One region of the Marinomonas sp. 63XJN7_7_ISO-PGPR-S23-202 genome, then DNA from elsewhere that is predicted to be linked to it. Evidence: predicted binding sites of a transcription regulator. Region 1 holds the regulator's gene; each other region holds the start of a gene.

Region 1 (9,793 bases):
GGGAATGATGGCCACCGTATTTTGCCCAGACACATTGGCATCTAAGGCGGATCGACCAAGCCATAATCCCACTATGCATAATAAAATAATCAAACTGGTAAAACGGAAAAAAATCTTCCAACGACGAGCGCGTCTTTTTTCAATCACATTATCACTTAGTGTTTTCTCTAATAAGCGCCAGAGCTGTTGGTTGTCATCCAACTTCGCCTCAGATGCCTTGCTGCCATCTCTTTCTTTCTCGCTATTGCGGTTTTGTCCAGCATCGTCATGTTCAAACAATTCGCCTTGCTGATTCGTTGGGTTTTGTTGGTTCTTTTTGTCTTCTTCTTCGGTCCAGCTCATGCTCTATTTCCCTAAAATGGAAGCTAATTGATATAAATTGTCGACAATTGTTTGTGGCTGACAGGATGCTAAACGTTTTTTGTCATGGGCACCATAAGACACACCAATACCCGCTACCCCGGCAGCTCTAGCCATATTAAGATCATATTCGGTGTCGCCGACCATCACCGCTTCTTCTGGCAATATATTAAGCTCCGCTAAGATTTGTTCGAGCATCATAGGATGGGGTTTCGATAGCGTCTCATCCGCACAACGTGTCGCTGCAAAGTAATGGCCTGTTTGCGTAAGCGACATAATACGATCTAACCCACGACGAGTTTTTCCGGTTGCAACCGCTAACAACATGCCTTGTTTTTTCAACTGCTCAAGAAGCTCAGACATTCCATCATAAGCCAAAGGTGGCGTTTGGTCTGCCTGCACATATAAACGTTTATAATGCATTTTTATCTTATCTAATGTGTCAATTGGGAGCTCAGGCCAAACAGTCTTAATCCCCACATCTAAAGATAAACCGATGATATTTTGTATATCACAGTATTCTCTTTTAGGCGCCATGGCATTTTCTGCAGCTTGCAACATACAAACACAGATCTTATCAATGGAATCAAATAAGGTTCCATCCCAATCAAAAATCACTAACTTAACCATAGATACCCCTTAAGAATGAAGCGACGAAAGTGTACCATAGCGGGAAAATCAAATATAAGGATTCACAATGACAGCAGGCTATTCTTTAGAAGCACTATCAATTAATCAAACGGCCACCTATATCAAAACCGTCAGCCAAGAAGATGTTCAAAGCTTTGCCCATGTGACAGGCGACACCAACCCTGTTCACTTAGATGCGGACTTCGCTGCTACCACAAGTTTTGGCAAGCCCATCGCCCATGGCATGCTCTCTGCTGGTTTTATTTCAGCGGCGATTGGTACTAAGTTACCAGGGCCTGGCTGTATCTATCTAGAACAAAGCCTTAAATTCAGAGCACCTGTTTATATTGGACAAGATGTCATTACAACAATTACAGTAGCGGAGATTAATGAACGCCGACGCCGTGTGACGCTAAAAACAGTCTGCGAGTGTGATGGTAAAGTTGTCGTCACAGGAGAAGCCGTCGTAATGCTCCCTGCCGCTTTTTAACCTCAAAGCAAGAAAGTTATCGATTTCACGGTGTCGATCATCGCATCTAAAAACCTTAAACGACGCACAAGTCAAAATGCGACAAAATCATTTTGGTCGCATTTTTCTTATAACGGATAAGAGGTTTGAATAATGAAAGTAATCAGCGATGTAAACAATGCGTTGTATAAGCGATCTGCTCTATTTAGATAAATTAGGTTGCTTGACGCCCTTTCTATGATCGCTTATCGTTTTTTACATAATGATAATGTATTTAACCTACAATCAGACGCTTTCATCACAGTCTATTTACAAAGAACTTAATATTGAAAAATATGAGGTATATTGAAAAAAAACTGGGTTTTTTTCTAAGAGAGGCATATATTTATTAATATAAATCATAGGTTAAGGCGTGTATGAACTCCCGATTGTTTGTCATTTCTTTTCTGATCATTTCGTCTTTACTGGCGTTATCTGGTCGCGCTACAGCAAAAGAGATTAATAAGCAACGCTGGCTTCAGCCTAATGTAGCAAAAATTTACTGTGAAGAGGTTGCTCTCGATCAAGAAAAAGCAATAAAAGGAGAGCAAGTTAGCGCTTCTGTTCACCTCTTTACTTTGACTAAAAATTATACTAATTCAAGCGATTATATTGAACAAGTTGGCTACTTTCTAGCGACCAAAACTCACCCTAGAGCACCGCCAGTTTTCTTGATATAGCTTCGCTCTTTCTGACTTTTAAACTTTGGAGAATACATCATGAAAACATTAACTTACGTTTCAACAAGAGAAATCAACACCTTAACCTGGCCAGTAACTATCGAAAATACAACACTATACTCACCTGCTTTATGCGTGTTTACAGACTTTAAAACATCTGCCCCTCGTGTGATCGAATCTAACACGCGCGCCGACGAATTAGTCAGACTAATGAGAAAAGAACACGTCCGCATGAAAGTGGTGGTCGATGCAAAAAATAATTTTGTTGGTGTCATCAGTCTAGAAGACTTGTCAGAAGATGCTTTTATCAAGCACGTGGCGAATGGCTATGCTCGCTCAGAGCTACTTGTTGCAGACTTAATGAAACCAAAAGACAAAGTTCTCGCCCTATCTTACGCTTCACTAAAAAATTCAGATATCGAATCTTTACTTTATAGCCAACGTGAAACGGAAGGTCAGCATTTACTCGTTATTGATGAAGACACAAAAACCATCCGCGGCTTGGTTTCTGCAAGCGATATCACTCGCCAACTGCGTTTAGATATTGACGTTGCTTTCTCTAGCTTTAAAAACATCTATAAAATTGCTTTATTAGGCGAAAAATACAACAGCAAAAAACTTAGGGTTGCCTAATAGAAGATAAAGCACCTTACTTTCAAAAATAAGGGGTTCAAAGTTATGCTTTGAGCCCCTTATTTTTTACCCCTCTCTTTTTTGGATCCAATAATAATAAGACTCACCTTCTTGCTCTTGTTTCACCAAAGTATGACCTAAAAATCGACAAAAGTTGGGGATGTCTCTGGTTGTAGATGGGTCAGTTGCCACCACTTTTAACACCTCAAGCGGCTCTATTTTTTTCATTTCCACGTGCAGCATCATGACGGGTTCTGGGCACATTAATCCGCTAGCGTCTAATAATGAATGGTGTTTCATAATCTGATCCTCCGACTGGTTACCCCTATTATAAACCTCCATGTCAGCTAGACAAACTTTTCTGACAACCAACGCTCAACCATGCTAGCAACCATTGAAGCCACCTGCTCTTGCGTTATCGCCTGCTTTTTGAGTGTCTTAAAATCGTGATCCGCCCCTTCAACCCACATAATATCGATATTCTTGTTGAGTGTTTGCTCCAAAACCCAGTCTGGCTTACCAAACACATCTCTTGTCCCTTGAATAATCAAGCATGGAACATCAACAGAATCCAAAAACGCCAAACGATGCTTCTCCGGTTTACCAGGAGGGTGAAAAGGAAAGCCAAAGCAAATAACACCCTTCACTCTGCTATCCGTTGTCAGTTGCGTCGCCACTCGCCCTCCCATCGATTTACCCGCAACAATGAGTGGTTCCGAGGTACTAAGGCTCTCCGTAAACTCTGGGATCAACTTATTGAAACGCGGTGGTGGACGCTTTTTGCCAGTGGCTTCTTGTTCGCGCATATAGGCAAAAGTCACGGGTATGACAGGACAGCCTTTTTCTTCTAGCTGGCGTTTAATATATTGCAAAAAGCCATTTTTTGTATGACCAGCTCCTGCTCCATGAGCAAGATAAATAGGAAGTGTTTGCATGGATGTATCCCAATACTAAAAGCGTATGTTTTTTAATCTGAATAAAAATTTCCCTATTGAACCGTAAGATTTTTATTTTGACCTTAAAACTTTGATCCAAGTCATACGAACAGAATCCTCATAAGAGTAAACTGCCATTAGAAAATTTAATAGGAAAATATCATGATCTGGGATCCATTACTCATTCAAAAATACAACTTATCAGGCCCTCGGTATACCTCCTATCCGACAGCGCCGTTGTTCGATGCCTCCATTAGCAAAATTGCTCTCATCGACAGAATGTTACGACCTTCAGACGCCCCAATCAGCCTATACTTCCATATCCCATTTTGCGCCCACCTCTGTTACTACTGCGCCTGCAACAAAATTGTGACAAAACAATACGACAAAGGCGAGGAATATGTGGAACTACTTGGAGAAGAGATACGCCTACGTAGCTTAATGATTGATGCTAATCGCCCCGTGACACAACTGCACTTTGGGGGCGGCACACCAACCTTTTTGTCTGAACCACAGTGGCAACAATTATTTGATGTCATTAATCGACATTTTTCTTTGATCACAGACGGTAGCCAGGATTATAGCGTTGAGATTGATCCCCGCGAGATCAGCAAATCAAAACTAACCCTCTTAACAAATATGGGAATAAATCGCGTCAGCATAGGGGTTCAGGACTTTGACTTATCTGTCCAAAAAGCCATTCACCGAATACAGCCAGTTGAAATGGTAGAAGCGCTCGTCAATGACTGCCGCGAACTTGGCATACGCTCTATTAACTTTGATTTAATTTATGGTTTACCGTTCCAAACTTTAAACGGCTTTAAAGAGACATTGAACACCGTTTTGAGATTGCAGCCGGAACGTATTTCCGTCTTTAACTACGCCCACTTACCAGAACGGTTCCCAGCTCAAAAACGGATTCTAGACAACAGTTTGCCTTCTGCAGAAATGAAACTGCATATTCTAAAAATGACCATTGATACATTAATAGAATATGGCTACGTGTACATTGGCATGGATCATTTTGCTAAGCCAGATGATACCTTGACGGTTGCTCAAAAAGAAGGCAAATTACAGCGTAATTTTCAGGGGTACACTACCCATGCAGATACGGATTTAATTGCCTTTGGGGTATCCGCAATCAGTAACTTAAGCGGCGTTTATATCCAAAACCATACCGACCTGTCTCTTTATCAAAATAGCATAGAAAATGGTCAGCTTCCTATAATGAAAGGTTACATCAGTGATAATGATGATAGAATTAGACACAGAGTCATTATGACACTTATTAGTCAATTTAAATTAAGCTTTCAAACAATAGAACAAGAGTTTAACATCCACTTTAGAGAGTACTTTGCAGTAGAACTTGCCAAATTAAGGCAGCTTGAAGCGGATGGCATTATTGAAATTATTAGCCATCCAGAAGATACTATTATAAAAGTAACAGACAGAGGACGATTACTTATTCGCTGCGTATGCATGGCGTTCGATAAGCATTTGAACAGCGTAGTCAAGTATTCGAAAGTAATATAATCTAGGGAGAGTGAAATGCCCGCAACAACACACACACAATCACGTTTCAGCAGCAAGCTATCTTCTCAATGTCAAAATTGCAGCTTAAGCGCACTATGTTTACCCATTGCTCTGGCAGACGAAGATATCAATCGGCTAGATCAAATCATTGAACGCAAACGTCCCCTAAAAAAAGGGGAAGTGCTATTCCATCAAGGCCAGCCTTTTAGTTCTGTCTTTGCGGTAAGAACTGGCACCTTAAAGACTTTTAACATTACTTCCTCTGGGGAAGAACAAATCACTGGTTTCTACTGCCCTAGCGAGTTGGTTGGCCTAAGTGGTATTGATGATAATACTTACCCTATTTCTGCTAAAGCATTGGAAACGACCACTGTGTGCGAAATCCCATTTAGTCATTTGGAGAACCTTTCCTCACAAATTCCGTCCCTCAAACACCAGGTGTTCAAGGTAATGAGCCGTAAAATCGGCGATGACCAGCAAATGATGGTTCTTCTAGGCAAGAAAAATGCCGATGAAAAAGTGGCCTCTTTTCTGCTTAACCTATCAAATCGCTTTAAAAAACGCGGCTATTCTGCAACATCCTTCCGGCTTTCCATGTCTCGTGGTGAGGTTGGCAATTATTTGGGCTTGGCAGTCGAAACCGTTAGTCGTGTAATCACACGCTTCCAAAAAAATGAATTAATCCAAGTAGATGGCAAAGAAATATCCATTATTGACCTTCCAGAAATGCAAAAACTCGTGGGAGTTGCGCCTGATTGTGGTAAAATAGCTCAGTTTTGAACTACAAACTAGGCGCACTTTGATTATGCTTTATGATGATTTCTACGTTAAGTCATTAATTCGTTCTGTTGAAGACTGGCCAAAGCCAGGCATCAACTTTCGAGATATCACTCCTATTTTTAGCGACCCAAAAGGTATGCGCATGGTGGTCGATGCCTACGTGCATCGCTACATTACCAGCGATATTACTCATATCGCTTGTATTGATGCTCGGGGCTTTCTCATCGCAGCAGTACTTGCGTATGAACTACAAAAGCCGCTGATTTTGATCCGTAAAAAAGGGAAATTGCCTGGCAAAACCATTTCACAAGCATATGACTTAGAATACGGTTCCGCTGAGCTGGAAATTCAGGAACACTCAGTAAAAGCAGGCGATAGTGTTTTGTTATTTGATGACCTGATTGCCACAGGCGGCACTCTATTAGCTGCTATTGAGCTTATAACGAGCCAAGGTGCAGAGGTTAAAGAAGTGGCCGCTATTATTGACTTGCCTGACTTAGGCGGAAGCCAAAAACTCCAAGATAGAAACATACCCGTTTTTAACCTGTGTGCATACGAAGGCGATTGACTGCGCATCTGTCTCTCTTTCTAAAGACTGAAGCTTGATGCACGAGAAAATCAATCAATAAAAAAGGTGGCATTAGCCACCTTTTTTATTTATGCACCTTTAAAAAGCCACATCGGCACCGACAGAAACGCCATCATTACTTTTTTGACGCTGACCACTTTTGTATATGGCCTCTGTCGCACCATAATTAACAAAAACACGGGTGTTGTGCGTTGCCATATACTCGAGGCGAGCGTTATAAGTATACATATGATCCAATCGAGAAATCGTTAGCACCTCAGGAGAATAATAACCCGAAGCGTATATGCTTAAACGATTTGCCATAGGGAAGGTATAACGATACCAACCACCTAACGCAACCGCCAATGCAAGATCATTATTTTCGCCTTTTAAGTCAGAATCTAGAGCATAAAGACGCGCTCCCAGTCCAACCTGCAATGGACCAGTCGCATTTGTGTCCCGAATACCCAGTCCAGCATAAAGTGAAGAGGTATCTTTATCCGTATCGTGCGTTCCCCCCGCATCGATTGAAAAAGGGCCTGCATCAATACTAGCATCCGCCTTCAACAAATCGTTTCTTAAGTCCACGCTAGCATTAGAAGCCAATACCATGGAAGAGCTTAGCAACCCTGCGGTCAACAATAGTGCTTTATTGCTTAGTTTCATTAGAACTTTCCTATAGTGAAATAATATTCAATTTATTAAATGCATCTTCTGATTGTTTTAAGCCTTTAAAGTCAAACAGATCATTATCAGCAAGATGGGAAGGCACCACATTCTGCATAGCGGTAAACATAGAATCGGCTCTTCCCGGATAATCTTTTTCCCATTGCTGAAGCATATCTTTAACCACTTGCCTTTGCAGGTTCTCTTGTGAACCACATAAGTTACAAGGAATAATGGGATAAGCCTTCAGATCAGCAAACGCTTGAATGTCTTTCTCCTTACAATAAGCTAATGGCCGAATAACCATATGCTTTCCATCATCGCTTAACAGTTTAGGCGGCATAGACTTTAACTTACCACCGAAAAACATATTTAAAAAGAGCGTCTCAAGTATGTCATCTCGGTGATGACCTAAGGCAATTTTAGTCGCGCCAATCTCTTCCGCAAACCCGTAAAGTGAACCACGACGTAAGCGAGAACATAAGCCACAAGTGGTCTTACCTTCTGGAACGATTTCTTTGACGATGCTGTAAGTGTCTCTCTCTAAAATATGATAATCGACACCCATTTCGTCAAGGTAGGCTGGTAACACATGCTCAGGGAAACCGGGCTGTTTTTGATCTAAATTCACAGCGATGATGCTGAAATGTATGGGGGCGCTGGCTTGTAAATTTCGTAAGATATCAAGCATAGTATAAGAGTCTTTACCGCCAGACAGGCACACCATCACCTTGTCACCTTCTTCAATCATGTTAAAGTCAACAATGGCCTGACCTGTCAAGCGTCTTAGACGCTTTTGCAGCTTATTAAACTCAAGTTTTTCTTTCGGTTTGTTAGATAAATCCATTATGTACACGCTATAAACTAAATGCCGCTATCTTACTATAATCATTATTTTGTCGCATTAAAAAAGCAGCAACTTGATAAAAAGCTTGCACATCATTAACGCTTTGACAAGCTATCAACAAAATGCAACTTAGTCCCGCACAGCTTGCAAATATACTCAGTGCCTTTTTGTGCTCTAGTATGACGCTGTTTGGTGAAAGTATGCGTTTGACAATGACATTGGTAGTAATAACTGTGTTTTGGAGGAGGAACATCGAAGCTGTGGGTACGTTGTGGCGAAAGTCCATACACCTTGTGCATCACAGCCTGCCATTCTTTACCATGCGGTCGCACATCATTTCCGTATATCTGAAATACAATAATATGAGCAACCTCATGGGGCACAACCGTGTCCAAAAAATCCTGAGGGTTTTGCTGGTACATATACGAATTAAAGCGCACTTCATTTTTATGCAAATGCGCAGTGCCTGCTGCTCGACCCTTTTGCCGTAGATTCACATTGGGTAACTTAAACTCAGTACCGAAGAATTGATTTGCTCTGCTTATGCAATCGGCAACTTTTCGTTGTATCGTGGCGAGAGGCTGTTTTGGCGCATCAGACTCATAGGCTTCATTACTCATATCGAAAGAAAGTTGGCTTTTTGCATACATTGGCCCTATTCCTCGTTTGTTCTTACGTCATGCATGATGGTTAACAATTGGTCTGCGCAAGAAGAAATTGCTTCAACGGATAGCCCTGTTAAACGACTCAATGAGGCGACATTGCTCGGTTTATGCTGTTGTACTAGTCGCAATTGACGATCAGACAAGGGATTATTTTGATCCCGACTTTTCCACGCTTTTAATTTGTGCCAATCCGTCAGTTCCTTATGAAGCCTATTCTCATCTAATATTGGATAATAACGCTCATGGGGCAAAAGTATTTGTTCTTCCCCCTTCAATACTCGCTTGGCCTTTTGATTCATGTGCACACAAAAAGTGGTTGAATGGTCTATTTTGATATAACCAAATCCAATTAAATGTCGAATCACCGATTTCCATTGTGTGTCGGTAAACTCTCTACCTTTCCCAAATAAAGGCAGCGTTTCACCATGAATTTTCATAACCGCTTTGCTGCGTTTTCCAAGCAGAACATCAATAAGCACCGAGAAAGGCTGGATCCCTTTTGTATAGTAAATAAGAGAAAGCATTTTTTGTGCCGCAATGGTTGCGTTTTGCTCAGAAGACGGCGACAAACATCGATCACAGTGCCCACAAGGCCCAATCTCTTCCCCGAAATGTGCGAGAAGGTTTTTGCGTCGACATCCTCGACTTTCAAGCACTTTAAAAAGTGCACTCAATCGATCATGGCTTTCATCATCACCAAATTGTTGCGCCTGTAGCATATCCTGAAGCCCGTATAATAATAAAGACTTTGCAGGCTTACCATCCCTGCCAGCACGACCAACCTCTTGAAAGTAGGCCTCTGGGCTGCTCGGCAAATCGTAATGAATAACAAAACGAATGTTGGCCACATCAATGCCCATACCATAGGCAGTGGTTGCCACCATAATGACACCAGACTCATTAAGAAAACGCTGATGATGCGTTTGTTTATCCTGTTCTTGCATTGCCGCATGGTAAGGCAAGCTGGTTAATCCAAGACTCTCAAGCC
Region 2 (9,793 bases), 390 kb from region 1:
CATTGCTGATAAAAGAAGCCGTGGATTATGTCCGTTCCGGTAAAGGTACCTGTTTATTAAGGCTGAAAGTGCCTCGTCTATGTGGGCATACTTTCCAGGACACACAAACCTATAAAACGGCCGATTTTATTGCTGAAGAGCAAGCACGAGATCCGCTCCCTAAACTCAAACGCTATCTACTAAAAAACGACCTGATGAGTTTGGAGGAATGGGAAGAGCTAGAAGCACAGTCTAATCGAGAGATTCGTGAGTCCGTTGAGCGGGCGAAGCAGCGTACACAGCCGGATCCAGAGCAATTGACTCGCTTTGTTTACGCGGAAAAAGATCAGGTGCAACTTAGAGGCGGGTTGGCAGCGGATGGTCATCGTTTTCCTGATCATAGTGAAGAACCCAAACCTGAGGGTTCCCGTCTTAATATGATCACAGCCATTCGTAAAACACTGGATTATGAATTGTCTACTAACCCCAAAGTGATTGTCTTTGGTGAGGATGTTGGACCAAAAGGAGGAGTGCACGGTGCAACCTTAGGACTGAATGAAAAGTTTGGTGACGCCAGAGTGTTTGACACTAGCTTATCTGAAGAAGGGATTATTGGGCGTTCTGTGGGGATGGCGCTGAATGGGTTGATGCCGGTGCCGGAAATACAGTTCCGTAAGTACGCTGAACCAGCTGCAGAGCAACTGTCCGATACGGGAATTATGCGCTGGCGTACCCATAACCAGTTTGCTGCGCCCATGGTTGTTCGAATTCCCGGAGGGTTTGCACGTCGAGGTGACCCATGGCACTCCATGAGTGACGAAGTGGAATGGGCGCATAAAGTGGGTTGGCAACTTGCCATGCCTTCTAATGCCGAAGACGCGGTGGGTTTGTTGCGCTATGCCCTAAGAGACAACAATCCAACCATTTTCTTTGAGCATCGATCTTTGCTGGATAATAGCTGGTCCCGTAGACCATATCCTGGAGATGACTATGTAATTCCGTTTGGCAAAGCGAGGACAATTCTAGTCGGAACTGCTCTAACGGTTGTCTGTTGGGGGGCGATGGTAGAGCGCTGTGAAAAGGCGGCAAAGGGTTTGGATATGGCAATTGAGGTGATTGATCTTAGAACCATTCAGCCTTGGGATAAGGAGGCAGTGTTTCAATCTGTGGAAAAAACGGGACGTTGTCTAATTGTTCATGAAGATAATAAAACCGCTGGTTTTGGGGCTGAAATCGCCGCCACGATTGCGGATGAGCTGTTTTTTTCTTTGGATGCACCCATTAAACGCTTGACCATGCCCGATATCCCCAGCCCTCATAATAGTGGCTTGTTAGATCGAGCACTTCCCAATGAAGACACCATTGCTCACGCAATGAAAAGCCAAATTGAAGTGTGAGGGGATGCTATGAATCAATCAATTGAGATTACATTGCCGAATAACACGCTGGAAGGCACGATCGCCACCCTGTCTACATGGCTAGTGAAAGAAGGGGAGCATGTGACAAAAGGAGCGCCCATCCTTGAGCTTGAGACCGACAAAGTGGCAATGGAGGTGTGTGCTGAGCAGGATGGGGTGATAGACAAAATGCTTGTGTCCCCTGGTGAAGAGGTGGGTGAAAAAACCATATTTGGCTATTTAGAAAGTGGCTATTTAGACTGTGGCAATTTAGAAAGTGGTCTGACGCAAGATCAAAAACAGAAAAGCAGCGAATCCATAGGTAGCGAGTTGGAAACCAGCGAGCAATATTCTGCTGAGTCTGAGCATTCGAACAAAGACCGCCCACAGGATGCCGCAGCGCCTAAATTAGCAGGGCGTGTAAGAGGAAAAGAAAATCGGCGTCATCTTATTGGTCCAGCGGTTAGAAAGTTACTGAGAAAGCATAATCTCAATATAGAGCAAATTGCTGGTACAGGAATGGGGGGGCGGGTGACTCGAAATGACATTCTGGCTTTTATCAATGAAAAACCTGCTATGGGGGCCGATGATTCAGATTCTCCCATCTCGTCAGGTAACAATAGCGAAGCAAAGAGCCAAATGATTCCCCATACGCCCATGCGTAAAGCCATTGCCAATCATATGGTGGACAGCCTGCTGCGTACTTCGCCCCATGTCACCAGTGTGTTTGAAATGGATATGGGGGCCGTTATAGAGCACAGGAAACTGTGCAAAATGGGCTTTGATGAAGCGGGTGTGAAGTTGACCTTTACCGCGTATTTTGTGGTGGCTGCGGCCCAGGCCATCCAAAAAGTCCCTGTTATCAACTCACGATTTCATGAGGAAAGCTTAGAAGTATTGGAAGACATTAACATCGGAGTGGGGACCGCGTTGGGAGATGATGGACTTGTTGTGCCTGTTATTAAGCAGGTACAGATGAAGAAACTGTTTGAAGTGGCTACCTTGCTGCAACAGCAAACGGAGCGCGCCAGACAGGGTAAGTTGACCCCAGCGGACATGAAAGGAGGAACCTTTACCATATCCAATCATGGAGTCAGTGGTAGCCTGTTGGCGGCCCCCATTATTATTAACCAGCCCCAGGTGGCGATTTTGGGCATTGGTAAGCTGGAAAAAAGGGTGGTTGTTGAAGAGATAGATGGACTGGACACCATGGTCATTCGTCCCAAATGTTATGTTTCCCTTAGCATTGATCATAGGGCATTAGATGCCTATCAGGCGAACGCATTCCTGAGTCATTTTGTTGAAACGATTGAACAGTGGGGAAAGTAGCAAGGCAATGAATATCATACAGGGCGTTATTATCTGATGCCCTGTATGACCGGGGCGTGTTAGATGTTAAGACCGCCAAAACGCTCATAAAATAAAGCGTTAGCTTCTGGCAATGGCCCGTGAACGGACTCTAGATTGTGCTCAATCCATTTTTCCGTTGCTGGCGTGAGTTTGCGATAAATGTTTCGGCACAGCTGACGTGCGGCTCTGCCTTCCCAGTCTATTGGGAGAAGTTCTCTTGGTAAATGCGGGTCTCTTAGCAAGAGTTTACGGTAGTCATGAATCAGTAGGGTTCGCGTTAAAAAACAAGACTGCGGGTCAAGTATATCCAGCTCGGAAAGCTCTTGCCAAACCGGTAAAAATAATTCGATAAACTCTTGGTAATGTTGGCTGAGAGCATCCAGATTCCAGCAGTCTCTAACCAATTCTTGTATCGGTTTGTTGCTAAACTGAGTGTTTGATGAGGCCTCAAAGACAATGACTTTCTCTTCTAGATTAAGGGAGAGCAAAATCGCTTTGAGGGTTTGTTTGTCGCAACATGGGCTGGCAATCAGTTGCGTGGAAAACGTGGCAAAGCCTTGCCATTGAAGCTCATCCATTAGTTGCTTTTTTTCATCAGGGTTGAGATGGCTGCCAATGATGAGTAGCCATGAACCGTTCCAAGTTTGTATGTTCGGGCTATAAATGCGCTGAAAAGCTTGCTCGAATTTTCTGTGTCCTTGCGTCGTTAAGCGGTAATAGCTTTTACGGCCGACTTTTTCACTCTCTAGCCAACCGTCCTGCGTCAGTCGAAAAATTGAGGTTCTCATTAAACGTTCGCTAATGCCTATCGGTTCCAGGGCATTGATTAGGCTACCTAACCAAACGGTACTGCCGTGTGGCTCGATGGTATCACCATACAGAGAAATAATTAAAGAGGAGGCTCTAATAGGTTTTTGGTTTTGAAAACGCTTCAGTAGAGTGTTAAGTGTTTTTAATTCATTCATTGAGACAGGCTATGAGTATCGTTTGATTGAAGGCACCATTCTCTGAAATGGTGCCTTAAGAGTAAAGCTAATTATTTTTTGGCTTATGATGGCCCGTTTTCAAGCTGGGTCTATCGGCTTCAGGTTCGGTTAAGGGATGACACTCAACCATAGACTCCAAACAGCGAGTGGTCAGGTCTATGTACTCTTGCGTTCCGGTTTGTTTCCATTTTAACTCTTTATCGCCGACTTGTCGGACGAGCCTTGCTGGACTGCCCATTAGCAGTGAGCGAGCGTCACAAGAAAAACGACTTTTAACAAAGGCCGCTGCGGCGACAATAGATTCTGGTCCAATGTTCGCTTCGTCCATCACTACGGCGTTCATACCGATCAAACTGTCTTCACCGATAACACAACCATGCAATATAGCGCCATGGCCAATATGCCCATGTTTGCCGATGATGGTATGACTGCCAGCAAACCCATGAACAACACAGTTATCTTGTAAGTTAGATTCTTCCTCCATGGTAATACGGCCAAAGTCTCCTCTTAAGCAGGCGCCTGGGCCAACATAACAGCCTTGTTTAATAATAACATCACCAATTAAAACAGCAGTAGGATGAACATAAGCGGTTGGGTGAACTACAGGCGTAACACCATCAATTTTGTAACAGGCCATCGTTTTTCTCTCTTTTGTATTTGTCTCTTTTTGTATTTGGTATTGGCTATCTGTTTAATACTTCAACTATTTGGAATTTTATACAAATATTGTGTCTTAATCTAATCTAAATTTTGGTTTTTTTACCGAGTAATCAGTTGGTAAAAATCAATTTTATCTTTTTTTAATCTTTAACTTATTGTTTTTTAATGCTTTATTGAGAAATTTTTGAACATCCTTTAAGTGATACAAAAAAAATTAAAAAAAACATTGAACTGTGTCTCTTTTTGGTCCATCTTATAATGGCTGATCATGACTTAGATCAATGTATCGCGTCTTTAAGGCTGACAAATAAAAAAATAAACCGTGCGTTAAACAAATAGTGAGTTAGGTCAAATGTCCAATAGTCTATATAGCATGCTAGATGTTCATTCACCGGCCAATGGTGTACAGCAAATTCAGTTGCATCGTCCTGAAGCGCTAAATGCATTGACAACCGCCATGCTGGGTGAGTTGGCGCTGGCATTAGAAGAAGCTGAAGCGAATGAGTCAGTGAAAGTTGTCGTACTAACTGGTTCTGCCCGTGTGTTTGCGGCAGGGGCAGATGTAAAAGAAATGGCCGAGCGAGATATGGTGGGGATTCTAAAGGACCCTCGTCAACAAAGTTGGCAAAGTATTAGCCGTTTTCCTAAACCTCTTATTGCAGCCATTAATGGTTACTGTTTAGGGGGGGGCTGCGAACTCGCAATGCACGCCGATATTCTTATCGCCGGAACCGATGCCAAATTTGGTCAGCCAGAGATTAATCTAGGCATCATGCCCGGAGCTGGTGGTACCCAGCGCCTTGTACGTGCTGTCGGTAAATCCCTTGCCATGCAAATGGTGCTGACAGGCCAGCCGATTAACGCGCTTCAAGCAAAAGAGGCAGGTCTTATTAGTGAAATTACCCAACCAGAATTAACCCTTACCCGAGCGATGGAAGTCGCTGCCCAGATTGCTAAAAAAAGTCCATTGGCATTACGTCTTGCGAAAGAGTCCATACTAAAAGGCATGGAGACAGACCTCAGTACGGGTCTACGTTTCGAAAGGCATGCTTTTACGGTATTGGCTGGTACCAAAGACCGTGAAGAGGGCATTGCTGCTTTCTTAGAAAAACGTTCTGCCAAATTTACGGGTCAATAATTTAGAAGAGGCCTTTGCACCACGCCGTGTTCAAAGTGTCCAACAATAATAGGAGCGTTATCTTAATGAGCTTCCAACATATCTTATATTCAGTGGACTCGGGTGTGGCACTGCTTAGCCTGAATCGTCCTAAATCACTTAATAGTTTTAATGAGGCCATGCACTTAGAGGTGCGTGAGGCGTTTAAACAAATTAAGAGTGATAAACAGGTTCGTGCCTTGGTTTTGACTGGGGAAGGTCGAGGATTTTGTGCCGGGCAGGATTTGTCTGATCGCAATGTGGATCCCACTGCTGATGCACCCGACTTAGGTCTCTCGATCGAGAAATTTTACAATCCTCTGATTAAAGCCATTCAAGCCTTACCTATGCCTGTTATTTGCGCGGTGAACGGTGTTGCGGCGGGGGCAGGTGCTAATCTTCCTCTAGCCTGTGATCTGATTATTGCGGCGCGTTCAGCCAAGTTTATCCAAGCGTTTTGCAAAATTGGGCTGATTCCAGACTCGGGTGGTACTTGGTTTTTACCGCGCTTAGTAGGGATGGCAAAGGCAAAAGAAATGGCGTTATTGGGTGAACCTGTCAGCGCCGACGCCGCGTTGGAAATGGGATTAGTCAACCGCGTTGTGGATGATGAATTACTTCGACAAGAAGCCTTAACCCTGGCTCAGCATTTGGCGACGCAACCTACAAAAGGGTTGGCTTATATTAAGCGGGCGTTAAATCAGACATTTGATCATGGCTTAGAAGAGCAATTGCTTTTAGAGCGTGATTTGCAGCGCTTAGCGGGACAAACCCAAGATTATCGTGAAGGGGTGGCTGCTTTTATGGCGAAACGTACTCCTGAGTTTAAAGGAGAATAATGATGGCGGCTTTAGACAAATCAATGATGATTGGTGTGATTGGGGCTGGTGCCATGGGCGCTGGGATTGCCCAAGTAGCAGCTCAATCAGGTCATATTGTGAAGCTTTATGATAATCGTGCTGATGCTGCAAAAGAAGCCATCGCTTCCATTGAAAAGCAACTGAACCGCTTAGTCGAGCGTAAAAAATTCACCCTAGAGCAAGTTCAGCAAACAGTCGCCAACCTACAAGTGGCAAATGAATTAGCGGATTTTGAACATGCTGGCCTAGTGATTGAGGCGATTGTTGAAAATAGGGACGTGAAGCAAGCGGTCTTTGCGGAACTAGAGTCTATTTGCTCTGCGCAATGTATTTTAGCGACAAACACCTCGTCTATTTCCATTACCCGTTTAGCAGCGGGAATGAAACATCCAGAGCGTATGGTGGGAATGCACTTCTTTAACCCCGCCCCGATTATGAAGTTGGTGGAAGTGGTCTCAGGTTTGGTTACCTCGAAAGAGATCGCGACAACGGTATTTGATACAGCGGCCGCTTGGGGGAAAGTCCCTGTGTATGCGGCATCGACACCTGGGTTCATTGTTAATCGAGTGGCACGTCCATTTTATGCAGAAAGTCTGCGACTGAAACAAGAACAGGTAGCCGATTGTGCGACGTTAGATGCCTTAATGCGCGAGGCTGGAGGCTTTCGAATGGGGGCCTTTGAACTGACGGATTTAATTGGTCAAGATGTTAACTATGCTGTGACCTGTTCGGTTTTTGATGCTTATTATGGTGACTTTCGTTTTCAACCTTCCTTGATTCAAAAAGATCTGGTCGATGCCGGTTACCTTGGTCGTAAAAGTGGCGAAGGTTTTTACTCCTATAAAGAAGGTGCGGTAAAACCTGAGCCGCATTGTGTTCCTCCTTCCCATCATCCTGCGCCTTCATGTGTGGCTATGGGGAACCTTGATGCTCTGTCTGCATTAGTTATGCGTCTCAGTGGTGCGGGCATTACCATCGAACAAGACCCTTCATCAGCGCTTAATGCTTTAAAAATCGGCGATGCGACAGTGGTATTGACCGATGGACGCATGGCAAGCGAGCGAGCCAATAGCGAGTCGCTAGAGAATTTGGTGCTGGTGGATCTGGCTTTGGATTATCAAAAGACAACACATCTTGCTTTATCTCGTGCTCACAATACGCCAGATGACGTTTTTCAGCAGGTGGTGGATGCGTTCTTTGCTGCAGGGATTAAGGTTTCCGAGATAACGGATTCTCCTGCTTTGGTGGTGATGCGCACCGTTGCCATGTTGGCGAATGAAGCAGCGGATGCTGTATTAAATGGTGTGTCCAGTGTGGATGGGGTCGATAACGCGATGCGCTACGGTGTGAATTATCCGGTAGGGCCGCTGGTATGGGCTGATCGGATTGGTATTGACCGTGTCCAGCAGGTGCTTAATGCCTTGCAATCTTCTTACGGGGAAGATCGTTACCGTACCTCTCTACTGTTGAAACGATTGTCAGATCAAGGGAGAGGGTTTTATGAAAACAAATAACGATACTCAAACCGATGCACTTGGGCTAGCAAAAGAGTGCGCTCAGGAACTTTATCGCCGTGATGTGGCAACACAACATCTGAACATTGAGTTGCTGGATTCGGCACCTGGCGAGTCTTTGGTCAAAATGACCGTGCAAGACTTTATGCTGCAAGGGCATAAAACCTGTCATGGTGGCTATATGTTTACCTTGGCGGATTCGGCCTTTGCGTTTGCTTGTAATACCTACAACCAACCGACCGTCGCCCTTGGTTGTTCCATTGATTACGTCGCTCCCGCTTTTCAAGGGGATGTGCTGACAGCAAGATGTCATGAGAAAAGTCGTGGTGGCCGTACCGGAAATTACGATGTCGAGATTCATAACCAACAAGATCAATTGATCGCTCTATTTCACGGTAAATCTTACCGCCTTAAAGGTGAAATACTTTCACAGGAGAACGTAAATGACTGATGCGCTTATTATTGATGCTATTCGTACGCCAATCGGACGTTACGGTGGTGCGCTTTCTAAAGTCAGGGCAGACGATTTGGGGGCCATTCCTATTAAAACACTCATGGAACGAAACCCGACAGTGGATTGGTCAAAAGTTGATGATGTCTTGTATGGCTGTGCGAACCAGGCTGGTGAAGACAATCGCAATGTGGCGCGCATGTCTTCCTTGTTGGCAGGGCTTCCACACAATGTGCCAGGCTCGACGATAAACCGTTTGTGTGGTTCTGGTATGGATGCGGTTGGCGCGGCGGCCAGAGCCATTCGTGCTGGCGAAGCGGGATTGATGATTGCCGGGGGTGTGGAGTCCATGTCGCGCGCTCCGTTTGTTGTAGGAAAAGCGGATCAAGCTTTTTCTCGTCAAGCAGAAATGTATGACACGACCATTGGCTGGCGCTTTGTGAACAAGCTGATGAAGGAGCAATATGGCGTCCACTCTATGCCTGAAACCGCTGAAAACGTAGCGGAAGATTTTCGCATTTCCCGTGCTGATCAAGATTTGTTTGCGGTGCGTAGTCAGCAAAAAACCGCAATCGCTCAAGAGAATGGGCGTTTATCGCAAGAGATTGTGCCCGTGGTTATTCCACAACGTAAAGGTGACCCAGTCGTAGTGAGTCAGGATGAGCATCCTCGCGCAGACACCAGCTTAGAAGTATTGTCGAAGCTTGGAACGCCTTTTCGAAAAGATGGCAACGGATCCGTTACCGCAGGAAATGCGTCGGGTGTGAATGATGGAGCTTGTGCTTTATTGTTGGCAAGTGAAGCGGCCGCTAAGGCCTACGGATTAAAAGCCCGTGGACGAGTATTAGGTATGGCGGCGGCGGGGGTTGAGCCGCGCATTATGGGAATCGGTCCCGCTCCGGCGTCTAAAAAGGTGCTCGAACAAGTCGGTCTTACCTTAGCAGATATGGATGTTATTGAATTAAACGAAGCCTTTGCATCGCAAAGCTTGGCGGTATTGCGTGAACTGGGTTTAGCCGATGACGATGCTCGAGTTAATCCGAACGGCGGTGCCATTGCATTAGGTCATCCACTGGGAATGAGCGGTGCGCGACTGATTACAACGGCGTTGAATGAGTTGGAAGTCAAACAAAAGCGTTATGCCTTGTGCACTATGTGTATTGGTGTAGGACAGGGGATAGCAATGGTGATTGAGCGCTTAAATTAAGGCTCTGTTCGTGACGTCGCGGCGTTGTGGGCTACGCCGTAGTCGTAAAAACTGAATGAATCTAGACGTCAAAATCATGAGGTTGTATTACCAAGAGTGAATGCAACCGTGAAGACTGAATTCTAAAAATAATAAATAGAGAGAGTGTAACAATGGATATTCGTAGCCAGTTTAATCCAGATCAACTTGATCCAATGGAAGTTGCTAGTATTGATGAGTTGCGAGCCCATCAA
Region 3 (9,793 bases), 1.3 Mb from region 1:
AGCTGATACCAAAGGTTGCCAGTAAGGTTTCCAATGGACGGCCATGAAGATGACGAATCACCAATCGCTCGATTAATACGCCGACCGATCCCGATACCAAAAAGGCTGCAGGGATCGCCACCCAGATAGAATAGTCAATGTAATTTGGCATCATCAATTGCACTACATAGGTGGTGTAAGCGCCAAGCATGATCATCTCGCCGTGGGCCATATTAATGACTCCCATGACACCAAAGGTAATCGCTAGGCCAATGGAGGCTAGCAACAAGACAGAACCAAGGCTCAGACCAAAGAATAATTGGTTTAAAAAGTTAAAGCGTTCCACTCGTTGGGCAATGTGTTTAAGTGCCGTTTGAGCGGCGCTCTTAATGGCAGGATTATCTTGATAGGTTAAGGTCGTCAGCTTATTACGTACATCGTTTTCCAAGCTGGTGGACAAACGGTCAATGGCGGCGATACGTGTTGAGTCAGGGAGGTTGGTTTGCGATGCGGTATTCATGGCTAAGGCCAAGCCCATTGTCTCTTTCACCTTTTTATTGGGCTCATTCGGATACAAGCGCTCCAGTGTGGCGATCGTATCTTTATCCAAATGGGCCAATAGCTCGCGTACCGCTGCTTCTCTGACGTCTGGAGAAGCGGCGGTTAAATGCACTCGTGCAATGGCATTACGCAAATACCCGCGCAAGCGATTATTAACGCGTATTTTTTTCAGGTCGTCTTCACTGATACTGGGCATCATGACATGGCTGTATAAACCTTTGTAAAGACGTTGTCCCGACTCTTCTGTTGCGACAACAAGCTGACGATTGGCTTTAATAAAGTACAAATCACCATTCATCATGGCATGGAACAGTGGCACCATGGATTCATCACTGACAGCTTCTAGTTGTTTCAGGATGGGCAATAACTTATTGAGTTTTGCTTGAGTCAAATCAAGCACCAAAGGGGCGATGTTTGCTGGTGGTTGATTGGCGGTTGTATTAGATTCAGCGCCTTGCGCCAGTGGGGCCAACAACCCAAAAAGGCAACAGCAAAAGGCAAGTAAATGTCTCAAAGCGATACTCCATGGAATGGTTATGAAGGGGCAAAAAGATCGAGATGAATAGGATGTAGCAATGACTTCGTACCGTGAGGAAAAAGGGCTCTCTGCTAACCGCTTAGAAGAGAGCCAACATTAACCGAGGAAGGTCAAATGCATTCATTCAATAGGTCATATCCAATGACGAATGATCAGTTTCCGCCAGAACATTGCTTGGTGACTGTGTTGTAATGGCCACAGTTAATTGGCGAGGTCCAATCCGCAATGATGTTTTTAGAGCTTGGTAAATAGTTGGACCAAGCGTCTCCAGGGACGGTTTTATCTGTCTGCCAGACGGTTTCGAATTGACCATCGTCTTGAATTTCGCCAATCAGAACTGGTTTGCTGAGGTAATGGTTTTTGCCCATCACTGCCATGCCGCCTGTTAAGTTTGGAAACTTCTGACCAATCATGGCTTTTTCCACCGCATCGACATTCGTCGTACCGGCTTTTTTCACGGCATCGACCCACATATTAAAGCCAATATAAGTAGCTTCCATTGGGTCGTTGGTAACGGCATTTGGGTCGTGTTTATAGGCTTTCCATTCTTTAATAAATTTCTCATTCTCTGGCGTATCAACGCTTTCAAAATAGTTCCATGCCGCTAAATGCCCCACCAAGGGTTTGGTATCGATGCCAGACAGTTCCTGTTCTCCCACGGAGAAGGCAACCACAGGAATGTCTTCAGAGGAAATCCCTTGGTTCGCTAACTCTTTATAGAAAGGCACGTTTGCGTCACCATTGATGGTGGAAATAACGGCTGTTTTTACTCCTTGGCTACCGAATTTTTTGATCTGAGAAACGATAGACTGCCAATCAGACTGACCAAATGGGGTGTAATTGACCATAATGTCTTTAGCCGGAATGCCTTTCGATTTTAAATAGGCTTCAAGAATTTTATTGGTGGTACGAGGATAAACGTAATCTGTACCAGCAAGAACGAAACGTTTCACACCCAAATCGTTTATTAGGTAATTTACCGCAGGAATCGCTTGCTGATTTGGCGCGGCGCCAGTGTAGAAAATATTTTTAGAAGACTCTTCCCCTTCGAATTGCACCGGGTAGAACATCAAACCATTGAGTTCTTCTAATACTGGCAGCACTGATTTACGGGAGACCGACGTCCAGCAACCGAAGATCACACTTACATGGTCCTTACTGATTAACTCGCGGGCTTTTTCCGCAAACAATGGCCAGTTAGAAGCGGGATCTACAACCACAGGAACAAGTTTCTTACCCAGCAAACCACCTTTGGCATTTTGCTCCTTGATCAGCATTAACACGGTATCTTTTAGTGTGCTTTCAGAAATCGCCATGGTGCCAGAAAGCGAATGCAACACCCCGACCTTAATCGTATCGGCGGCCAACGATGGCAGGGCGATCAGCGTCGCCCCAGTTAAGGCTATAGCGGAAACTAACGTCTTCATTTTCATGTTCGAGTCTTCCTTCTAATGGGCTTGTCGTTTGAGAGAGCTAATGATCTAAATACCGTGTTCAACACGGCTTGAATCAAATTAAGTAAGCCAAGTCAGTATCTATAGAAATCGTCAAGAAATGTATTCGCAGAATGACCCAGGGGGATACGTCAAATGACGTAGTTGTTATTTTGCTTCTTACGAAGATGCCGCTGTATTGGTGGAGATTCCCTTCCCTTGTGTCTTTGAAGGCGAGGGAGAGGGGTAGGTTTGACTTTAGTCAGACTCTCATGCTCTTCCCCTTGCCAAGGGGAAGCTGGATGGGGTTGTTTTTGGGTTTGCGAGTAAGTTCGGTATTCTCTCAATGGCTTGGCATTCATGACCTTTTTTCCGCTCTGTTGAGCGTGTAACTTTTGTCAAACGATACAAAAGTAACCAAAAGATCTGTTTTAACGAGAAGCGTGTGATCGGCTTTGTATACGACACACTTTCTCTAAACGCTATTTAACGTAAGGCATGGATTGTTTCTTTAGATGTGAGAAAGGGATTTTTTGACGGACTCTGAAACGCCATAGAGTCGCGCAACTTCGTCGCGTCGAAACGACTGATCACCGTCATCCCCGCGAAGGCGTGGGATCCAAGGGGGTTGGGTATGCCGATTTTATTAGACCACTACATTCTTCTACTGACCCTGAAACGCCATAGAGTCGCGCAACTTCGTTTCGTCGAAGCTGCTTTTTCAGACCTTTGAGTAAAGATGGTGAGTGTAACTAACCTGTGATTTTCTTCCCTCTGTCTAAGAGCTTAGAGGGCGTATTTGGCGAGTTTCGAGATCAGTTCTGCATTCGAATGAACATCTAATTTGCTATAGATGCGTTGCATGTGGGTTCTAAGGGTGGGTAATGATATCCCCAAATGTCGGCAGAGAACCTTATTGCTGACTCCTGTGAGGGCAATTTCGATAACATCAACTTCGCGGGCCGTGAGATGGTATTCGTCAATTAAACTTGAGCGGTTATGCGCTCGTTCAGAGATATACATCTTCGCCAAGCAATATTCGATAAAGGGTTGGGTGTGGCGAAGCAGATCCATTTCTGCGTCTGTAAAGGGCGAAGCAGGCTTTTTACGTACCATGGATAGAATCGCGACAATGCGATCTTTTTGTCGGAAAAACATATCACAGTTGTGGAAATAGCCATTTGGGCGGTAGAACTTATTGAGAATTTCGGTTTGCGACCATTCTTCATGGCTCATAAGTTGAGAATTACAAATAACAGTGTGATCAGCATCCTCATAATGAGAGGGATGCATGGGATCAATGGACCAATATTTCTTTGGATAATCTTCCATCATGTCATCAAGGTCGTGGTCTGAACTGAGTTCCTGCTTTAATTGTGCCCATGGCACATAGATAAAAAAACGGATGCCATCAACAGGTAGCAACCGATGAATGAGCGAAAACAGCTCTTGCTCAAACTCTTCTGTTGGATGTGGCTCGCTCATAAATCACCGTTATTGTACTCTATTGGGCCGTCCACTTAAGTCAGGCAAAGCGTTAAAGAGAATGGGAGTCATTAACTTACTCTCTACTTAACGAATAGTAAAATCTCTATATGATATTTTTTAGATAAAACCTGCTGAAGTATCTGGTTTTTTGGGTGATTTTCTTATTTTTTGTTTAGCCCTTGGTGGTGTCAGTCTGGCTACAAAGCTAATTTTTTATGTTATCAATCTCATCTGGTATCTATTGTATAAACGAAAGGGAAAATTATGGGTGTGACTATTCGTAATCTAGAAAAAACGCTTTTATCTGATAACTGGTACACCTTAAATAAGGTGTCGTTTGACTTGCAGAATCAGCGAGGGCAGTGGCAACGGCAAGAGCGTGAAGTCTACGATCGGGGCAATGGGGCGACAATTTTGCTTTATAACCTGAAGAAAAGAAGCGTGATTCTGACGAGTCAGTTTCGGATACCGACCTATTTGAATGGTAATACTGATGGGATGTTGATCGAAACCTGTGCTGGGCTTTTAGATCAGGATAATCCAGAAGACTGTATCAAGCGGGAAACCCAAGAAGAAACTGGTTTTAAAGTGGACAAGGTGAAGAAGGTGTTTGAAGCCTATATGTCCCCTGGTGCTGTAACGGAGTTGTTGTATTTTTTTGTGGCGGAATACTCGGACGATATGAAAGTATCGGAAGGCGGTGGTCTTGAGCACGAGCAAGAAAACATCGACGTGCTGGAGTTGGACTTTAAACAGGCTTGCGATATGGTGGATTCGGGTGAGATCAGAGATGGGAAAACCATTATGTTATTGCAATATGCTAAATTGAATGGTCTATTTGGGTGATCAGTAAATAGTGGATCATGACCACGATTATGTCGGTCATGGTGCCTTATTTTACCCTGTCAGTCTGGGTTTTATATTTTTAGCGGATTTTTATCTATAGAGAGGGATGAATGATGGAATTTCACATATGGACGGTGTTTTTCTTGGCGTATTTAGTGACCACGCTTTCTCCTGGTCCGAACGTATTATTGGTGCTTAAAAACAGCATTCAGTTTGGTTGGAAGTCGGCTTTTATTACCATTTTGGGTAACCTCTCTTGTCAGTTTCTTATTGTCTGTCTTGTAGCATTGGGGGTGGGTGCTCTCCTGCAAACGTTACCCACTTGGTTTTTGGTGATGAAAATCATGGGTGGAACTTATTTGATCTATCTTGGTATCAAGGCGATTAGGGCGAACAAAAAGTCAGCGTTTGATGCATTGGATACCAACGTCACTCACAAGAAAGCCGGTGGGGCGCTTTTTGTTGAAGCCTTTTTGGTATCGGCGAGTAATCCCAAAACATTGATCTTTTTATCGGCTTTTTTACCTCAGTTTTTAACGCTTGATTTGCCTGCCTACCAACAGTTTTCCGTTATGTTTGTCACCATCTGCGCTATTGTTACCTGCGTCCACATCGCTTACGCTTTTGGCATGGCTCGATTAGGAAAACGCTTCTCTTTGAAGAACATGGAAACCAAAATATCTAAAGTGACGGGTGGTTTATTTATCACTATGGGCGGTGGTATTTTGTTAAGTAATCGCTGAATTTTATCCTGAAAAATGAGGCGCGCTACCTAAAAAGCGATTCTTCGTATGCTTAATAGGAAAGGCTTTCGGTGCTTGGAAACAGCTATTTGCTTTACTGGATAAAGTACATATCAAATTTTGAAAAAAAGGCCTTGTAGATGGGCTACAAGGCCTGTGGTTTCGTCGCGGTTGGGTTAGAAAGCCGATTTGAAGATGGCGACGACATCTTCATGGCTTGGTTGAATTGGGTTGGTGAATCCGCAAGCGTCTTTCATCGCATTGCTTGCCAGTGTAGCAAAGTCTTCTTCTTTCGCACCTAGCTCTTTTAAGCCTGCAGGGATATTCACGCTCTGAGATAATTTGACGATGGCAGCAATGGCTTCATCCGCGCCTTCTTTGTCACTCATTCCTTGAACTTCCACACCTAGAGCTTTCGCAACGTCTTTCAGACGAGGGGCCGCCACTTGGCTGTTGTAGCGTTGCACATGGGGTAATAAAACAGCGTTACAAACACCGTGTGGCAGGTCATAGAATCCACCAAGTTGGTGCGCCATGGCGTGTACATAGCCCAAAGAGGCATTATTAAAGGCCATCCCCGCTAGAAACTGTGCATAAGCCATTTGAGTGCGAGCTTCCATATTAGATCCGTTGTGAACCGCTTCGTGTAGGTTGTCACGGATGAGTTCAATGGCCTTAATGGCGCAAGCGTCAGTAATCGGATCGGCTGCGGTAGAGACGTAGGCTTCAATGGCATGGGTTAAGGCATCCATCCCCGTTGCTGCGGTAAGAGCTGAGGGCATTCCCGCCATTAATCTCGGGTCGTTAACCGATAGGATTGGTGTAACATTTTGATCGACAATGGCCATTTTTATATGGCGTTCTTGGTCTGTAATGATACAGAAGCGTGTCATTTCAGAGGCGGTGCCTGCGGTGGTATTGATACTGATTAATGGTAGTTGTGGCTTTTTAGAAACGTCCACGCCTTCATAGTCACTAATGTGGCCGCCATTTGTCGCAACCAGTGCGATGCCTTTGGCACAGTCATGAGCAGAGCCACCGCCGAGAGAGATAACACAGTCACATTGGTGCGTATGCAAAACATCAAGACCAGCATTCACATTCTCGACTGTTGGGTTAGGTTGAACACCATCGTACACCAAGCTTTGTACCCCTTGTTCTTGCAGAAGGGTTTTGATTTCGGTTGTCACGCCCAATTTGGTCATGCCTGGATCTGTCACTATCAATGCTTGTGTAAAGCCTAATGCTTGAATCTGTTTGACGGCATCGTTAAGCGCGTTTTCGCCCATGATGTTTACAGCAGGTATATAGAATGTACTACTCATGATGTTTACCTCTTTGTATATTTAGGCCACATGTTTTTTCGTGATCTTTGATGCTATTGTGGCCCTGCTGGTCATAGAATGATTTGATTTATGACAAGGATTCAGCATAAAAAAGAGGGGTGATGGAGTTGTTGATGGCTTGAGTCGTCTGTTTGCTGACACAAAAAAGTCACTCTCTTGTTGTAGTACATGAGGTGGTCGACATGTTTTGTCGTTTTCTAAAGGTCTGTCATCCTTTTAAGGGAGTCATATTGTGTCCAATGCTTTTACAAAAACGGAGCGTAGTTGGGTTGTCTATGATGTCGGTAACTCGGCTTTTTCGTTAATCATCTCGACGACGATTTATACGATTTTTTTTAATACCATCAGTCAGCGTGCGGGCCTTGCACCAGAAGACAGTACCACCGCTATTGGTTTGATTAATGCGGTCGCATTTTTATTGATTGCTATTATTTCACCTTTGCTTGGCACCTTTGCCGACTACCAAGGGAATAAGAAAAAGCTATTTAGTGTGTTTGCCTTTTTAGGGATTATCAGTGTTACTGCCATGATGTTAGTGGGGGATACTCAGTGGTTGTTAGCGGCGGTAATTTACAATATTGCTATGTTGGGGTTTGCTGGGGCGAATATTTTTTATAATGCCTTTTTGTTGGATGTTTCACCCAAAAATCGTTTGGATAAAGTGTCTGCAGCAGGGTTTGCATGGGGCTACATTGGTTCGACCATTCCGTTTGTTATCACCCTAGGTATTATTTTTGCCTTTTTCAAAAATGATGATGGCATTACGATGATGGGATTTGCCTCGGCGTTTTTGATTACCGCTGTTTGGTGGCTTATTTTCACTGTGCCATTGTTAAAGAACGTCGAACAAAAATACGGTATTCCACCCTCTGCAACCCCTTTAAAAGATACTTGGCGTCGACTGGCGCAGACAGTGGCAAAAATCAAACAACAACGAGCGATTTATCTCTTTTTAATTGGCTATTTTCTTTATATTGATGGGGTCGATACCATCATTGTGATGGCGATGGATTTTGGTATGAAAAACTCGACCATGGGACAAGTGGATTTAGTGCTGATTGTATTAGCTATTCAGATTATCGCTTGGCCCAGTACCTTGTTGTATGGTCGTCTGTCAGAGTCCCTTGGAACGCGCACCATGATTTTGTTTGGCATTGCTACTTATGGGGTGATTACCCTCGTAGCCGCTTTGATGGAATCTATGCCGTCGTCTTGGATTAATGGTGCTTTTATTCTACTGGCGGTGTTGATTGGCACCGCGCAGGGTGGCGTTCAGTCTTTGAGTCGATCGTATTTTGGCTCTTTGATTCCGCCTGAGCAATCGGCGGAATTCTTTGGCTTTTTTAATATCTTTGGTAAGTTCGCCGCCATTTTAGGGCCCGCTTTGATTGCGCTGTTTACTTATTTTATGAAGGGGCATGTACTCGCGTTCGCTGGCCTGCAGTTTACAGGGTATTCGCTCGGCGTATTGTCTTTAATGGTCTTTTTTATCGTCGGTGGCGTGGTCTTGGTGATGGCCGATCGTGAAGCAAAAAAAGACCTTGCCTGAGGTCTTTTCATAAATCTAACGTGAGTGTATTTAGAAATGATGGGACACTTTTAACCCCAATCCCGTGGCGTGATTATTATCGAATTTGGTGTCGTTTCCCGATAGGCTGGTTTTGGCATCACCAATCCATGAATAGCTGACTCCTGCCGCAATGGCCGTACTTGGTGTTGCTTGATATTTCAGTCCGGCAATTAAGGCTTTATAGCCATCGGTTGGGGAAAGGTTGCTGACGATATTACCGGACGATTTTTCATAGGCCACCGCTAAGGAACCAGACAAGGTGTCTGTGAGTTTTTGACCAATGCCTAAGCGATAAGAAATCGTATTTTCACCGTAATCAACGATATTTTCTCCAGGTTTGACATAGGTCGTGTAAAACTTGGGGGTAATTTGCGTTTTTTTCCATTCCACCCAGCGTGCTGAAAACAGTAATAATGTGGTGGGAGTGATGCCCGTTTGAAAGTCAAAATTGACGGATTTTGGCATGGTGACATTAAGCGGTGTTTCGGCGGCCAGCGAATGGCTTGTGATGGCCTCATTATTTTGAAAGTGGATCTTGATTGGTGAGTTATAGGTCAGTGCGGCTCGTAGGGCAATGTCAGGGATTTCGTAGGCTACCCCTACTAAGTAGCCCCAATCGTTTTGAGTGTCGGTCTTCATCGAGTAGGTTGCACTGGGTAAATGTACTTTCCCCTTGGAGGTAAGATTTCGTGCGCCTGCGTAGACCGAAAAAGGCGTATTAATTTTGTAGCGCAAGATACCGCTTACTTCCACCGAGTCTACCGAGGCGGTGGTTCCTGCAAGTGGATACCCCGTCCCTGATGGGTAGCGGAGATCGGCGCCATAGGGTTGATCGACTATGATTGCCATCGACCAGTCGTTTGAAAGATCTTGTTTATAAGCGCCGCCAAATTGTGTAAAGCGTTTGCTGACATCACCAGAGTGGAGAGGACCCAAAGAACCAGAGATATTGGGTTTAACGGTATAAGCGTTGAGCTCTAAATAGGTTCCTTTTTCAAACAGGGCTGTAATGGGCTGACCTGAGCGGTCCATCCCCCCTGCATAAACAGTCGTTATACTGAGGCTGCCTAAGCTAACCACTAAAAGTGTTTTTTTCATTCTATTTCCCCTGTTTATTGACGATCCGCAACTGCTTAATAATTATCGAGAGCATTTTTATGAGAGAGGACAACGAGCATATGCAGTGAATTCTAAGTGTATTATGTTTCATTTATGTATTCTTGTGTGGTTAGTCGAACGAAAGGGGAAAGGTTGGTGTAAAAATGGTGTCATAAATATGTATTATATGG

What was found. Region 1 encodes FNR, which switches genes on or off when oxygen is low (the NO sensors DNR and NnrR bind a similar motif). Its sites were predicted from a motif close to TTGATNTANATCAA; they were not measured.
Region 2: the regulator FNR is predicted to act here: its motif matches at 4,641-4,654, upstream of paaF (2,3-dehydroadipyl-CoA hydratase PaaF).
Region 3: the regulator FNR is predicted to act here: its motif matches at 6,997-7,010, upstream of yiaY (L-threonine dehydrogenase).

What each region holds. Positions count from the first base shown of each region.
Region 1 covers NZ_CM149677.1:2,567,862-2,577,654, forward strand. Annotated here, with positions in the region: gene sppA (signal peptide peptidase SppA) at 1-342, opposite strand, end outside; gene AC0VYG_RS11815 (HAD-IA family hydrolase) at 346-990, opposite strand; gene AC0VYG_RS11820 (MaoC family dehydratase) at 1,058-1,480, shown strand; gene AC0VYG_RS11825 (hypothetical protein) at 1,888-2,178, shown strand; gene AC0VYG_RS11830 (CBS domain-containing protein) at 2,218-2,811, shown strand; gene tusA (sulfurtransferase TusA) at 2,878-3,111, opposite strand; gene AC0VYG_RS11840 (alpha/beta family hydrolase) at 3,159-3,746, opposite strand; gene hemN (oxygen-independent coproporphyrinogen III oxidase) at 3,909-5,279, shown strand; gene fnr (fumarate/nitrate reduction transcriptional regulator Fnr) at 5,295-6,059, shown strand; gene AC0VYG_RS11855 (adenine phosphoribosyltransferase) at 6,085-6,627, shown strand; gene AC0VYG_RS11860 (YfaZ family outer membrane protein) at 6,727-7,293, opposite strand; gene ttcA (tRNA 2-thiocytidine(32) synthetase TtcA) at 7,304-8,140, opposite strand; gene AC0VYG_RS11870 (SprT family zinc-dependent metalloprotease) at 8,236-8,790, opposite strand; gene AC0VYG_RS11875 (RecQ family ATP-dependent DNA helicase) at 8,796-9,793, opposite strand, start outside.
Region 2 covers NZ_CM149677.1:2,181,828-2,191,620, forward strand. Annotated here, with positions in the region: gene AC0VYG_RS10060 (alpha-ketoacid dehydrogenase subunit alpha/beta) at 1-1,376, shown strand, start outside; gene AC0VYG_RS10065 (dihydrolipoamide acetyltransferase family protein) at 1,386-2,705, shown strand; gene paaX (phenylacetic acid degradation operon negative regulatory protein PaaX) at 2,765-3,691, opposite strand; gene AC0VYG_RS10075 (phenylacetic acid degradation protein PaaY) at 3,759-4,349, opposite strand; gene paaF (2,3-dehydroadipyl-CoA hydratase PaaF) at 4,725-5,510, shown strand; gene paaG (2-(1,2-epoxy-1,2-dihydrophenyl)acetyl-CoA isomerase PaaG) at 5,576-6,367, shown strand; gene paaH (3-hydroxyacyl-CoA dehydrogenase PaaH) at 6,367-7,902, shown strand; gene paaI (hydroxyphenylacetyl-CoA thioesterase PaaI) at 7,889-8,353, shown strand; gene pcaF (3-oxoadipyl-CoA thiolase) at 8,346-9,560, shown strand; gene paaK (phenylacetate--CoA ligase PaaK) at 9,713-9,793, shown strand, end outside.
Region 3 covers NZ_CM149677.1:3,854,781-3,864,573, reverse strand. Annotated here, with positions in the region: gene urtB (urea ABC transporter permease subunit UrtB) at 1-1,054, opposite strand, end outside; gene urtA (urea ABC transporter substrate-binding protein) at 1,231-2,511, opposite strand; gene AC0VYG_RS17910 (helix-turn-helix transcriptional regulator) at 3,298-3,996, opposite strand; gene nudK (GDP-mannose pyrophosphatase NudK) at 4,264-4,845, shown strand; gene AC0VYG_RS17900 (LysE family translocator) at 4,956-5,588, shown strand; gene yiaY (L-threonine dehydrogenase) at 5,765-6,913, opposite strand; gene AC0VYG_RS17890 (MFS transporter) at 7,167-8,483, shown strand; gene AC0VYG_RS17885 (OmpP1/FadL family transporter) at 8,514-9,602, opposite strand.